2 regions of the Streptomyces sp. NPDC044003 genome follow, and region 1 is predicted to be linked to the other one. Evidence: predicted binding sites of a transcription regulator. Region 1 holds the regulator's gene; the other holds the start of a gene.
What was found. Region 1 encodes HspR, which represses chaperone genes until heat shock. Its sites were predicted from a motif close to TTGAGNNNNNNNNNCTCAA; they were not measured.

Region 1 (6,750 bases):
CACGTGCGGTCGGCATCGACCTGGGCACGACTAACTCCGTCGTCAGCGTTCTGGAAGGCGGCGAGCCCACCGTCATCACCAACGCCGAGGGCGCCAGGACCACGCCGTCCGTCGTCGCCTTCGCGAAGAACGGCGAGGTGCTCGTCGGCGAGGTGGCCAAGCGTCAGGCCGTGACCAACGTCGACAGGACCATCCGGTCGGTCAAGCGCCACATGGGCACCGACTGGCACATCGAGATCGACGGCAAGAAGTTCAACCCGCAGCAGATGAGCGCCTTCATCCTGCAGAAGCTCAAGCGCGACGCCGAGGCGTACCTGGGCGAGAAGGTCGTCGACGCGGTCATCACCGTCCCGGCGTACTTCAACGACTCCGAGCGTCAGGCCACCAAGGAGGCCGGTGAGATCGCGGGCCTCAACGTCCTGCGCATCGTCAACGAGCCGACCGCGGCCGCCCTGGCCTACGGCCTCGACAAGGACGACCAGACGATCCTCGTCTTCGACCTCGGTGGCGGCACCTTCGACGTGTCCCTCCTGGAGATCGGCGACGGCGTCGTCGAGGTGAAGGCCACCAACGGTGACAACCACCTCGGTGGTGACGACTGGGACCAGCGCGTCGTCGACTACCTGGTGACGCAGTTCCAGAACGGTCACGGCGTGGACCTGGCCAAGGACAAGATGGCTCTCCAGCGTCTCCGCGAGGCCGCGGAGAAGGCGAAGATCGAGCTCTCGTCCTCGACCGAGACCTCCATCAACCTGCCCTACATCACGGCCTCCGCCGAGGGCCCGCTGCACCTGGACGAGAAGCTCACGCGCGCCCAGTTCCAGCAGCTGACCTCCGACCTGCTCGACCGCTGCAAGGTGCCGTTCCACAACGTCATCAAGGACGCGGGCATCAACCTCTCCGAGATCGACCACGTCGTTCTCGTCGGTGGTTCGACCCGTATGCCGGCCGTCGCCGAGCTCGTCAAGGAGCTGACCGGTGGCCAGGAGGCCAACAAGGGCGTCAACCCGGACGAGGTCGTCGCCATCGGCGCCGCGCTCCAGGCCGGTGTTCTCAAGGGTGAGGTCAAGGACGTCCTGCTCCTCGACGTGACCCCGCTGTCCCTCGGTATCGAGACCAAGGGCGGCATCATGACCAAGCTCATCGAGCGCAACACCACGATCCCGACCAAGCGGTCCGAGATCTTCACGACGGCCGAGGACAACCAGCCGTCCGTGCAGATCCAGGTCTACCAGGGCGAGCGTGAGATCGCGGCGTACAACAAGAAGCTCGGCATGTTCGAGCTGACCGGTCTGCCGCCGGCCCCGCGTGGCGTCCCGCAGATCGAGGTCGCCTTCGACATCGACGCCAACGGCATCATGCACGTGACCGCGAAGGACCTGGGCACGGGCAAGGAGCAGAAGATGACCGTCACCGGCGGCTCCTCGCTGCCGAAGGACGAGGTCGACCGGATGCGCCAGGAGGCCGAGCAGTACGCGGACGAGGACCACCGCCGCCGCGAGGCCGCCGAGTCCCGCAACCAGGGTGAGCAGCTCGTCTACCAGACGGAGAAGTTCATCAAGGACAACGAGGACAAGCTCCCCGGTGACGTCAAGGCCGAGGTCGAGGCCGCGCTCGTCGAGCTGAAGGAGAAGCTCAAGGGCGAGGACACCGCCGAGATCCGCACCGCCACCGAGAAGGTCGCGGCCGTCTCGCAGAAGCTCGGTCAGGCGCTGTACGCCGACGCCCAGGCCGCCCAGGGTGCCGCGGGCGCCGAGGCCCCGAAGGCCGACGACGACGTCGTCGACGCCGAGATCATCGACGACGAGCCCCAGAAGGGCGGCCAGGCGTGACCGAGGAGACCCCGGGCTTCGAGGAGAAGCCCGACGTCCCCTCCGGCGCCACCGCTGACGACGCCGCCGAGGCCGTCGAGTCCGAGGAGGACTCGACGGCCCCGGCCGGGGACGCTACGGACGTAGCCCTGCTGGCGCAGCTGGACCAGGCCCGTACCGCGCTCACCGAGCGCACGGGCGACCTCCAGCGGCTCCAGGCCGAGTACCAGAACTACCGCCGCCGCGTGGAGCGGGACCGGGTCACGGTCAAGGAGATCGCCGTCGCGAGCCTCCTGTCCGAGCTCCTGCCCGTCCTCGACGACGTCGGCCGGGCCCGGGACCACGGCGAGCTCGTGGGCGGGTTCAAGTCGGTGGCCGAATCGCTGGAGACCGTCGTCGCCAAGATGGGTCTGCAGCAGTTCGGCAAGGAGGGCGAGCCCTTCGACCCGACGATCCACGAGGCCCTGATGCACTCGTACGCGCCGGACGTCACCGAGACGACCTGCGTGGCGATCCTGCAGCCGGGGTACCGGATCGGCGAGCGGACCATCCGGCCCGCGCGCGTGGCCGTCGCCGAGCCCCAGCCGGGGGCGCAGGCGAAGGCCGAGGAGTCGGAAGACCCCGACAAGTCCGAGAAGGACAGCGAGTAACAGCCGTACCCGGAAGCGGGAGGAGGGACGTCGATGAATACGAAGGACTTCGTCGAGAAGGACTACTACAAGGTTCTCGGCGTCCCCAAGGACGCCACCGAGGCCGAGATCAAGAAGGCGTACCGGAAGCTCGCCCGCGAGAACCATCCGGACGCCAACAAGGGTGACGCGAGCGCCGAGGCGCGCTTCAAGGAGATCTCCGAGGCGAACGACGTCATCGGCGACCCCAAGAAGCGCAAGGAGTACGACGACGCCCGCGCCCTCTTCGGGAACGGCGGTTTCAGGGCCGGCGGCCCCGGAGGCGGTGGCTCGTTCAACTTCGACCTGGGCGACCTCTTCGGAGGCGCCCAGGGCGGGGCGGGCGGCGGCTTCGGCGGCGGCGGCATCGGGGACGTCTTCGGCGGCCTGTTCAACCGCGGCGGGGGCGCCACGCGCACCCAGCCGCGGCGCGGCCAGGACATCGAGTCCGAGGTGACGCTCAGCTTCACCGAGGCCATCGAGGGCGCGACCGTACCGCTGCGGATGTCCAGCCAGCAGCCGTGCACGGCGTGCTCGGGCACCGGCGACAAGAACGGCACGCCCCGGGTGTGCCCGACCTGCGTCGGCACCGGGCAGGTCTCGCGCGGCGGCAGCGGCTCCTTCTCGCTGACCGACCCGTGCGTGGACTGCAAGGGCCGCGGCCTCATCGCCGAGAACCCCTGCGAGGTCTGCAAGGGCAGCGGCCGGGCCAAGTCCTCCCGCACCATGCAGGTCCGCATCCCCGCGGGCGTCAGCGACAACCAGAAGATCCGTCTCCGCGGCAAGGGGGCGCCGGGCGAGCGCGGCGGGCAGAACGGCGACCTGTATGTCGTCGTGCACGTCGACGACCACCCCGTCTTCGGCCGCAAGGACGACAACCTCACCGTCACGGTGCCGATCTCCTTCTCGGAGGCGGCGCTCGGCGGCGAGATCAAGGTGCCGACCCTCGGCGGCCCCGCGGTCACGCTCAAGCTGCCCGCGGGCACCCCGAACGGCCGGACCATGCGCGCCAGGGGCAAGGGCGCGGTCCGCAAGGACGGCACGCGCGGCGACCTCCTCGTGACGGTCGAGGTGGCGGTGCCGAAGGAGCTGGACGACAAGGCACGCGAGGCCCTGGAGACCTTCCGCGAGGCGACCGCCTCGGAGGACCCGCGGGCCGAGCTGTTCCAGGCCGCGAAGGGAGCGTGACCCGGTGGAAGGGCGCCGACGCAATCCGTACGAACTGACCGACGAGTCGCCGGTGTACGTCATCTCGGTGGCGGCCCAGCTCTCCGGTCTGCACCCGCAGACCCTCCGGCAGTACGACCGTCTCGGCCTGGTCTCCCCGGACCGCACGGCCGGGCGAGGCCGCCGCTACTCGGCCCGTGACATCGAGCTGCTGCGCACCGTCCAGCAGCTGTCGCAGGACGAGGGCATCAACCTGGCCGGAATCAAGCGGATCATCGAACTGGAGAACCAGGTCGCGGCGCTCCAGGCACGTGTGTCCGAGCTGTCGGCGGCGGTCGAGGGCGCGGCGGCGACGCTGCGCCAGCGCGAGGCCCAGGTGCACGCCTCGTACCGCCGGGACCTGGTGCCGTACACCGACGTGCAGCAGGCGAGCGCTCTCGTGGTGTGGCGGCCGAAGCGCGGCGAGTAGCTCCCCGTACCCAGCACGGAGGCCCCCTTCACCGATGGTGGAGGGGGCCTCCGCCGTGTCCCGGGCCGTTCAGCTGTCCCGTTCGAGGATCCCGGACTGGGCGATCAGATAGCCGAGCTGCGCCCGGCTCCCGCTGCCGAGGGCGGCGGCGAGCTTGGCGATGTGCGCCCGGCAGGTCCGCACGTTCATCCCGAGCCGGCGGGCGATGGCCTCGTCGACGTGTCCCTCGACGAGGAGCTTGGCGATGGAGCGCTGGACGCCGCCGATGCCGTCCACGGAGGGGCTGTAGGGGGTCTCCTCCTCCCAGGGCACGCCGTGGAGCCAGAACTGGTCGAAGACGCCGACGAGGTACTGGACGAGGCCCTCGTGGCGCAGTTCGAGGGCGACCTGGCGGTCGCTGCGTGCGGGCACGAAGGCGACCTTGCGGTCGACGATGATCAGCCGGTCGATGATCTCTTCGAGGGTGCGCAGTTCGAGCCCGTAGGAGGCGACCCGCTCGACGTAGGCGAGGGTGGCGGGGTGGTGCCGGGCCGTGTGCTGGTAGAGCGTGCGCATCCGGACACCGCGGTCGAGCAGTGACTCCATGCGGCGCAGGGCGGCTTCGAGCGTCTCGGGGCGCCGCCCGCTGCCCGGCTGGATCGTGAGGAGTTCCTCGGTGCACTCGTTGATGGCGCGGTCCAGCGCGGCGTTGATGACGCTGAGGCCTTCGAGGACCGTGATCGCCTGGGTGCCGGAGGGGTCCTGCGTGTGGATGGCCATGAAGGGCTCGAAAGCGTCGGCCAGGGCGATGGCGTGCTGCCGGCGGGTCTGTATCTCCTGCTCGATGGGGTGGACGAGCTGGTTGAGAGCGATCGACGGCGGCACGGGGTGCAGCCACTGGCTGTCGTCCGGGTCCGGGTGGAGGAGGGCCAGTTCCTTCAGACAGGGGGCGGCTTCGGCGTCGGAGCGGGCTATTCGGCCGGTGCGAAGTGCGCTCGCGTAGAGCTCCTTACCTACGTCGCATAGTTCACCGTGACTGTGCTTATGACCGGACTCGTCGCATTTTTGCCTCATTTGCACCCCCCTCAGGGTCATGAATTACAGGAACATGATGCCCGGGTTGGCTGGTGAAAAGGGACGTGCGTGAGCCATCGTCTTACTCGCGGGGGGGAGGCAGTGATCAAAAGAGGTGGAGATCGGCCATGACCAGGATGGTTCGTGCACTTAGCGCCATAGCCGTTGCGGCGGCTGCTCTCGGCGCAGTCGCCGCGAACGGCGAACCCTCATGGGAGACGCCCCCGACGCACATCGTGGCGGAACCGGGCGAACCCTCGTGGGAGAGCACTCCCGCGGATGTCGTTCTCGCGAGTCCCTACGAGCCCTCCTGGGAGTTCGCTCCCACGGGCGCGGACGCGTGAGCCTCCCGCAGGACGACCCCAGGTTCCGTCGGGAGATGGCCTCGGCCTATCGCTCCGGCTGGCACTTCGTCGATCTCGCCACGGCCATCCCCCACCGTGGTGACTCGCTGAAGGTCACGCTCTTCGGAGAGCCGATCGTCGTCGCCCGCGAACAGGACGAGGACGTCCGTGCGTACCGCTGTCTGCGTCGTCCCCGCGGCGCGCCGCAGCCCATCCGCTGTGCCATCCGGTACGGCATGATCTTCGTCAATCTCGATCAGCGGGACCACCAGCTGATCGAACCAGAGGCCATCACCGCCACCCCCCGCAGTGCCTGAGCGATTCCCCCGTCGTTGTAGATCGCTCCGGCACTTCCCCCACACAGCGGCGCCATCGCGGACCTGAAACGCGATGGCGCCGCTGTGCGTCTGCGTGTCGGTGGTCAGGCGCGGCCCATCGCCCGGGTGAGGGCGATCTCGATGACGACCCGGTCCGGGTTCGGGGCCGGCGTGCGGCCGTACCGCTCGGCGTAGCGGGCGACGGCGTCCGCGACGACCTCCTCCTCCGTACGGATGCGGGCGACGCCCTCCAGGGTGGCCCAGCGCCCCTTGTCGACCTGGCAGACCGCGACCCGCGCGCCGTCCGCGCCCGCGGCCAGGACGTTGGCGACCTTCCGGCTGTTCTTGTTGGTGATCACGCGCGCGTACCCGCCCTCGGGGTCGTACGTGACGCCGACCGCCACGACGTGCGGCGTGCCGTCCGGGCGCGGGGTGGTCAGGGTGCACATGTGGTACTCGCGCCAGAAGCTCAGGTACGAGTCGGCAGGGTTCCTGGGGTCTGTGGCCATGCCCGGAAACTACCCGGGGCCGAGCTCCCTCCGATACCTTGAGCCGCTTCGACTCAACTTTGTGTACTCTGGAGAGGTCATAGAAGGAGAGGACCCACGAGAACCCAGAAGGAGCACCGCACGTGGACGCCGAACTGACCAACAGGAGCCGGGACGCGATCAACGCGGCGAGCAGCCGCGCCGTGTCCGATGGGCATGCCGACCTGACCCCCGCCCATCTGTTGCTGGCCCTCCTGGCCGGTCAGGACAACGAGAACATCACCGACCTGCTGGCCGCCGTCGGCGCCGACCAGGCCGTCGTCCGCGGCGGCGCGGAGCGGCTGCTCGCCGCCCTGCCGAGCGTCACCGGGTCCACGGTCGCGCCCCCGCAGCCCAACCGCGAGTTCCTCGCGGTCATCGCCGACGCCGACAA
Region 2 (6,750 bases), on a different contig from region 1:
GGCACGGGAGCGCAGATAGAGCCTGAACAAACTCATCGGACTCGTCGGACTCATGAGCCTCAGGCGACTCACGGGCCTCATAGGACTCGTGGGGCTCAAGGGATCGGCACCTCGTCCGGGTGGCAGGGGTTCGCCGCCAGGTAGCGGGTCAGGTAGTCGCGCTGGGCGGCGGGGGACTTGGCGTTCAGCCGGTCGATGTTCGGCTGGGTCCCGGGGACGTCGGGTCCGAAGTCGTCCGGAGTGGGGGCCAGCCACTCGATGACCGCGGCGTTGACGGTCATCGCCCGCTCGGCCTCCGGGCCCGTGAGGTCGCCGGGGCGGCAGGTGTCCGAGAAGAGCTGCATCACGGCGGAGTTCCGGTACAGATCCGCGCGCCCGATCCGCCCCCGCGCCGAGTCCGCCGCAGGATCCATCAGTTCCACGTCGCCGGGGAGGGGATCGAGAGGGCCGGCGGCCCAGCGGGCCGGCGCACCCGGCAGCCCCCTGAGGCGTGCGTTCACCGGGGCGAGCGCCTCCGACACGGCCGGAAGCAGCTTCCGGTCGAGGGCCGTCACGCACACGCGTGGAGTGCCGCCGTCGCAGACCGGGCGGGTCAGGGCCGGATCGGGGCGCCACGGGCCCTCGTCCGGCGGCAGCCGCAGGAGCAGCCCCGCCGAGGCGACCGCGACGGACAGCGGGATCAGCGCGAGCGCCCGCAGGCGGGCCGTGTGTGCCCCGTACCCGAGGAGCGCGGCGAGGGCGAGTCCCGCCGTCCACCCCACCGACACCGGTGCGAACCACCAGACCGTCCGGGCCCAGGGGGACCGGTACTCGACGGCCGGGCCCAGCCAGCGGGCCGTCGCCTGCGTGTACGTACCGATGGCGAGGCCCACGTACCCGACGATCCCCAGGAGCGGGGCCGTCAGCCGCCAGGGGACGAGCCGCCCGGCGAGATGACCGAGCGCGCCGAGGCAGGCGACGGCGACCGCGTCGGCGGCGAGCAGTTCGAGGAAGGGGCGGCCGGCGGAGACGTACGGCCAGGTCACCGACAGGCACACGGCGTCGGCGAGCAGCACCCCGGCGACGGGCCACAGCGCGGACGGGGCGATCGAGACCAGGAGCCGGCGCAGCGGGGAGCGGGGGACGGACTCCCACAGCTCCGTCGTGCCGCGCCGCCGGTCCCGGCCGCCCTGCCAGCCGCCCGCCGCGAGCGCGAGAGGCCCGCCGAGCAGTCCGACGGCCACGTGCAGCAGTCCCGTCACGTCGGTCCAACGGGTCTGCCACTGGGGGGCCTTGCCGTACATCGCCACCAGCACGGTGAGCGCCACGGCGGCACCGGCCCAGGGCCCGAGCCCGCGCCGCAGCTCGGTCCGGAGCGGGGAAACGGCCCGCACGCGCGGGGGTGCGTCCGTACGGGACGGGGTGAGGGTGCCGGTCATCGCAGCGGCTCCTTCGCCCGGCCCTCAGGGCTCCGGTGGGCGCGCAGTGCGGCGGTGTAGCCGCGCTCCACCGCGCTCGTCGTGGCGTCGCCGGGTCCTGCCGACTCGCCGCCGAGCGCGGCGAGTTCCGCCGTCGTGCCCTGGAAGGCGAGCCGTCCCGCCTCGATGAGGGCGACGTCGGTGCAGGCCGCCGCCACGTCCTCGACCAGGTGGGTCGAGACCACCACCGTCGCGCGCGTGCCGAGCTCCCGCAGCAGCTCACGGAAGTCGACGCGCTGCTCCGGATCGAGTCCGGCGGTCGGCTCGTCGAGCAGCAGCAGCTCCGGCTCGTTGACGATCGCCTGCGCGATCCCCGCCCGCCGCACCATCCCGCCCGACAGCGTCTTCATGCGCGCGTCGATCCGGTCCCCGAGCCCGACCCGCCGCACCGCCCGCTCCACGGCCGCCGGGACGCGGTCGGCCGGCAGCTCCTTGAGCCAGGCCACGTACGCGACGAACTCCCGCACCGTGAAGGCCGGGTAGTAGCCGAACTCCTGCGGCAGATAGCCGAGCCGGCGCCGGATCGCGGTGCGCTCGCCGTGGCCGGCGGAGTCGGCGCCGAGCAGCTCCACCCGGCCGGCGGTGGGCGCGGCGACGGTGGCGAGGACCCGGATGAGGGAGGTCTTCCCGGCCCCGTTCGGGCCGAGCAGGCCGTGCACGCCCGGCCCGAGGGAGAGGTCGAGCGCGTCGAGCGCGACGGTGCGGCGGTGCCGGACGGTCAGTCCGGTCACCGCGACGGTGGCCGAGGGGTTCACCGGGTCTCCAGGTGGTCGAAGGAACGGCGCCGCAGCGCGAGGAGGGCGGCGCAGGCGAGGGCGGCGGCCGCCCAGGCGCCCTGCACGGCGGGGCCGGCGAAGTAGCGGGCGATGCCGCCCGCCCCCGAGGGCCCGAGGAGGGGGCCCGCGACGGCGAGCAGCCACCCGCCGCCGAGCGTCGCGGCCGCCGCCCGGCAGCCGACGAACGAGCCGAGCGCGAGCGCGGCCAGGGTCAGCGCCAGGCCCGGGAGGAGCCAGGCGGCCGCCCCGGGAAAGCCGGCCACCGGGGGCAGCAGCGCCCCGCCGGCGGTCAGCAGGGGTACGCAGGCGCCGAGGACGGCGGCGGTACGGGTGAGCAGCAGCCGCAGACCGCCCGCCGGGGAGGCGGCGGTGATCTCGTACAGGGGGTCGGCGTGCCGTCCGTACGAGACGGCCACCCCGGCGAGCGGCAGGAGGGGGGAGACGGCAAGCAGCCAGCTCCGGGCGCCCCGGAACCCGGCCCCGTGGGCGAGCGCGAACGCCCCGCCGAGCACGAGCATCACGGCTACCACCCAGGATCCCCGCAGCGCGGGTCCGGCGGCCCACCAGATCCGCGCCCACCGCCCGAGGGGATGCGCGACGGGGGGCCTGCCGGGGCCCGTCCCGGTCGTGGCCGCCCCGGCCGGCTCCGTACGCACGCGCGTGGTGGCCGTTTCCGGGGTGTGGCCCAGGGACGTCAGGAGTTCCGCGCGTACGGACGCCAGGGCCGGGCCCGCCGTCGTCGCGTGGACGGCCGCCGAGACGCGTGACGCGCAGGGGCCGCAGGACTCGACGTGCTTCTCCAGGGACCAGGCGTCCGTCTCGGGGGCCTCGCCCGCCGCGTACCGGTGGGCCAGGGTGTCGGAGACGTGCCAGGGGGCCGTCATGCGGTGCCTCCGAGGGGGTGCGGGCCGAGCGCGGCGCGGAGTTCGCGGCGGGCGCGCAGGGCGCGGGTCTTGACGGTGCCCTCGGGTATGCCGAGCAGCCGGGCGGTCTCGCGGGTGGTCAGGCCGTCGACGACGGTGGCCCGCAGGACCTCGGCGAGTTCGGGCGAGATCCGGTCGAGGGCGGCGCCGACCTCCCCGTACTCCAGGCCGGCGAGTACCCGGTCCTCGGCGGAGGGCGCGGGGGCGGGCGGTTCCGCGGGCCGGGCGGCGGCGGCGCGTTCGGCCCGGGCGCCGGCCCGGCGTGCGTCCACCAGGCGCCGGGCGGCGATCACCCAGAGCCAGCCGCCCGCCTCGCCCCGGCCCCGGTGGCCGCCGGCCGAGCGCCAGACCGTGACGAAGGTGTCCTGGAGGACCTCCCGTACGGTCTCCTCGTCCGGGCAGCGCCGGGCCAGCCGGGCGTACAGCCAGCCGGCGTGCCGGTCGTAGAGCACGGCCAGCGCCTCGGTGTCCCCCCGGGCGACCGCGCGCAGCAGTGCCGCGTCGTCGTCCTCGTCGCCCCCGGAGGGGCCTCCCCCTGCGGGGCGCAACAGTCTCACGCCCTCTCTATCGCCGGGAGGCGCTCACTCGGTTCACGGGCTCGTCGGCGGCCCGCCCTCGGGGAGGGCGGCGAAGACGCGCTGGAGGGCGGGCGCGCGCTCGCCGTCGCCCGCGACGACCAGGCGGTGGTGGTACGTCACGTAGTACTGGAAGCCGTCCGGGATCGGGCTGCCCGTCGGGCGCTCCGGGACCAGGGCGAACGCGGGGTCCTCCAGGGCCGCCCGCAGTTCGGCCACCTCGGCGGGGGTCTGCTTGCCGGTCCGGGGCGGCTTGGTGCCGGAGCGGCTGGTCCAGCTGCCGTCGTAGTGGACGACGAGCTGGTTGCGGACGCCGGCGAGGCCGCCGTTGACGACCACCTCGATGAGGACCTCGCTCGGCTGGGGGTTCTTCGTCGGGGTGCCAGGGGCCGTGGTGGGGCTCGGCGGGGCCGGAGCACTCGTGCTCGACGACGGCCCGCCGGGCGCGGTCGGCACCCCGGGGCCGCAGCCGCTCACGCCGCCGGCCAGGGCCCCCGCGAGCAGCAGGGCCCCGCACCACGTCCACCTTCCCCGTACTCCTCGCGCCATGGATCGAGCATGCCCCGTCCGGGGGCCCGCGCGCAGCCGGACGGCCCGGATTCCGCCCCGGCTGGGAACATCAGGGTTCTGTTCGGACGATCCCGGTGAGCGGCCCCCGGTAGCGCCAGTCCAGGGAGTCGTACAGCGCGAGGCCGTCCGTGGTCGCGGCGAGCACCCCGGTCTGGGCGCCCGCCTGGGCGGCGGCGGCCTCCAGGGTGCGCATGACGTTGGAGCCGAGGCCCCGGCGCCGGTGCGCGGGGTCCGTCTCGATCTGGTCGGCGACGGCGGTGGAGCCGGTGGGGGCGATCTGGCCGCGGGCGGCGAGGGTGCCGTCCGGGGCGAGGATCCGGACCCGGATGACACCGTCCTCGACCTCGGTGGTCCTGGCGTATCCCTCGGGCGGCGCGGGGCGGGCGCCGGGGTCCAGCGGCTTGACCATCATGAAGCCCGGGTCGTCGGGGACCGTCCATCCCTCGGTGATCCAGGGCGTCACCTCCTCGGGGCCCGCCATCACCTTGAGCCAGCTGTACGGCGCGGTCAGCCGGGCGCAGAGCGCGCCGACGGAGGTCGCGTCGGGGGCGGGCAGCACGTGCCGTACGACGTGCCGGGGCAGGCCGACCTCGATCCGGTAGCCCCAGGGCTCGACGACGGCGGCCGGGGTGCCCCGGGAGACGGTCCAGCCCGCCACCCAGGCATCGGTAATAGCTCCTATGTCCATGCAGGCATTACATCGGCTCCACGCGGGCGCGTGCGAGGGTGATCGCTCAGAGCGAACGAACGTCCGGGAACATCCCTGGGCTCACAAGCATTGAGTGCGTATAGCTCAACTTGACTGCCGAAGGGGAGATCATGGCTTCTGAGTCCATGGCGTCCGTGCCGCTCACTCTGCCTGTGCTGCCGCTCGACGACGAGGTCGTGCTGCCCGGAATGGTGGTGCCGCTGGACCTGTCCGACAACGACGTACGGGCCGCCGTCGAGGCCGCCCAGGCCGCCGCCCGCACCGGAACGGGCAAGCCCCGCGTCCTGCTTGTGCCGCGGGTCGACGGAACCTACGCCGGCACCGGCGTCCTGGGCATCGTCGAGCAGGTCGGGCGCCTGTCCGACGGCGACCCCGGCGCGCTCATCCGCGGCCTCGGCCGCGTCCGCATCGGCGCCGGCACCACCGGCCCCGGCGCCGCCCTGTGGGTCGAGGGCAGCACCGTCGAGGAGACCCTGCCCGAACCGCTGCCCGGCTCCGTGACCGAACTGGTCAAGGAGTACAAGGCGCTGGCCACCAGCTGGCTCAAGAAGCGCGGCGCCTGGCAGGTCGTCGACCGCGTCCAGCAGATCGACGGCGTCGGCGCCCTCGCCGACAACTCCGGATACTCGCCCTTCCTCAGCGTCGAGCAGAAGGTCGAACTCCTGGAGACCGCCGACCCGGTCGCCCGCCTCAAGCTCGCCACCGCCCAGCTCCGCGAGCACCTCGCCGAGCAGGACGTCGCCGAGACCATCGCCAAGGACGTCCAGGAGGGCGTCGACAAGCAGCAGCGCGAGTTCCTGCTCCGCCGCCAGCTCGAAGCCGTCCGCAAGGAGCTCCGCGACCTCAACGGCGAGGCCGAGGGCGACGAGTCCGACGACTACCGCGCCCGCGTGGAGGCCGCCGACCTGCCCGAGAAGGTGCGGGAGGCCGCCCTCAAGGAGGTCGAGAAGCTGGAGCGGTCCAGCGACCAGTCCCCGGAGGGCTCCTGGATCCGCACCTGGCTCGACACCATCCTCGAACTGCCCTGGAACGAGCGGACCGAGGACCGGTACGACATCCGGGGCGCCCGCGCCGTCCTGGACGCCGAGCACGCCGGCCTCGACGACGTGAAGGAACGGATCACCGAGTACCTCGCGGTGCGCAAGCGGCGCTCCGACCGCGGCCTCGGTGTGGTCGGCGGGCGCCGCGGCGGCGCCGTCCTCGCCCTCGTCGGCCCGCCCGGCGTCGGCAAGACCTCCCTCGGCGAGTCCGTCGCCCACGCCATGGGCCGCGAGTTCGTCCGGGTCGCCCTCGGCGGCGTACGGGACGAGGCGGAGATCCGCGGCCACCGGAGGACCTACGTCGGCGCCCTGCCCGGCCGGATCGTCCGCGCCATCAAGGAGGCCGGGTCCATGAACCCGGTGGTCCTGCTCGACGAGATCGACAAGGTCGGCTCCGACTTCCGCGGCGACCCCGCGGCGGCCCTCCTCGAAGTCCTCGACCCCGCGCAGAACCACACCTTCCGCGACCACTACCTGGAGGTCGAACTCGACCTCTCCGACGTCGTCTTCCTGGCCACGGCCAACGTCCTCGAAGCCATCCCGGAGGCGCTCCTCGACCGCATGGAGCTGGTGCGTCTCGACGGCTACACGGAGGACGAGAAGGTCGTCATCGCCCGTGACCACCTGCTCCCGCGCCAGCTGGAGCGGGCCGGTCTGGAGTCGGGCGAGGTCGTCCTGGAGGAGTCGGCGCTGCGCAGGC

Region 2: the regulator HspR is predicted to act here: its motif matches at 5,080-5,098, upstream of lon (endopeptidase La).

The regions. Positions count from the first base shown of each region.
Region 1 is NZ_JBWKFA010000006.1:290,462-297,211, forward strand. It holds gene dnaK (molecular chaperone DnaK) at 1-1,832, shown strand, start outside; gene grpE (nucleotide exchange factor GrpE) at 1,829-2,461, shown strand; gene dnaJ (molecular chaperone DnaJ) at 2,495-3,667, shown strand; gene AC07AW_RS24780 (heat shock protein transcriptional repressor HspR) at 3,672-4,115, shown strand; gene AC07AW_RS24785 (helix-turn-helix transcriptional regulator) at 4,185-5,168, opposite strand; gene AC07AW_RS24790 ((2Fe-2S)-binding protein) at 5,509-5,829, shown strand; gene AC07AW_RS24795 (pyridoxamine 5'-phosphate oxidase family protein) at 5,934-6,338, opposite strand; gene clpB (ATP-dependent chaperone ClpB) at 6,461-6,750, shown strand, end outside.
Region 2 is NZ_JBWKFA010000001.1:437,865-444,614, reverse strand. It holds gene AC07AW_RS01995 (hypothetical protein) at 1-36, opposite strand, end outside; gene AC07AW_RS01990 (hypothetical protein) at 96-1,418, opposite strand; gene AC07AW_RS01985 (ABC transporter ATP-binding protein) at 1,415-2,212, opposite strand; gene AC07AW_RS01980 (zf-HC2 domain-containing protein) at 2,209-3,117, opposite strand; gene AC07AW_RS01975 (RNA polymerase sigma factor) at 3,114-3,713, opposite strand; gene AC07AW_RS01970 (hypothetical protein) at 3,747-4,280, opposite strand; gene AC07AW_RS01965 (GNAT family N-acetyltransferase) at 4,351-4,989, opposite strand; gene lon (endopeptidase La) at 5,121-6,750, shown strand, end outside.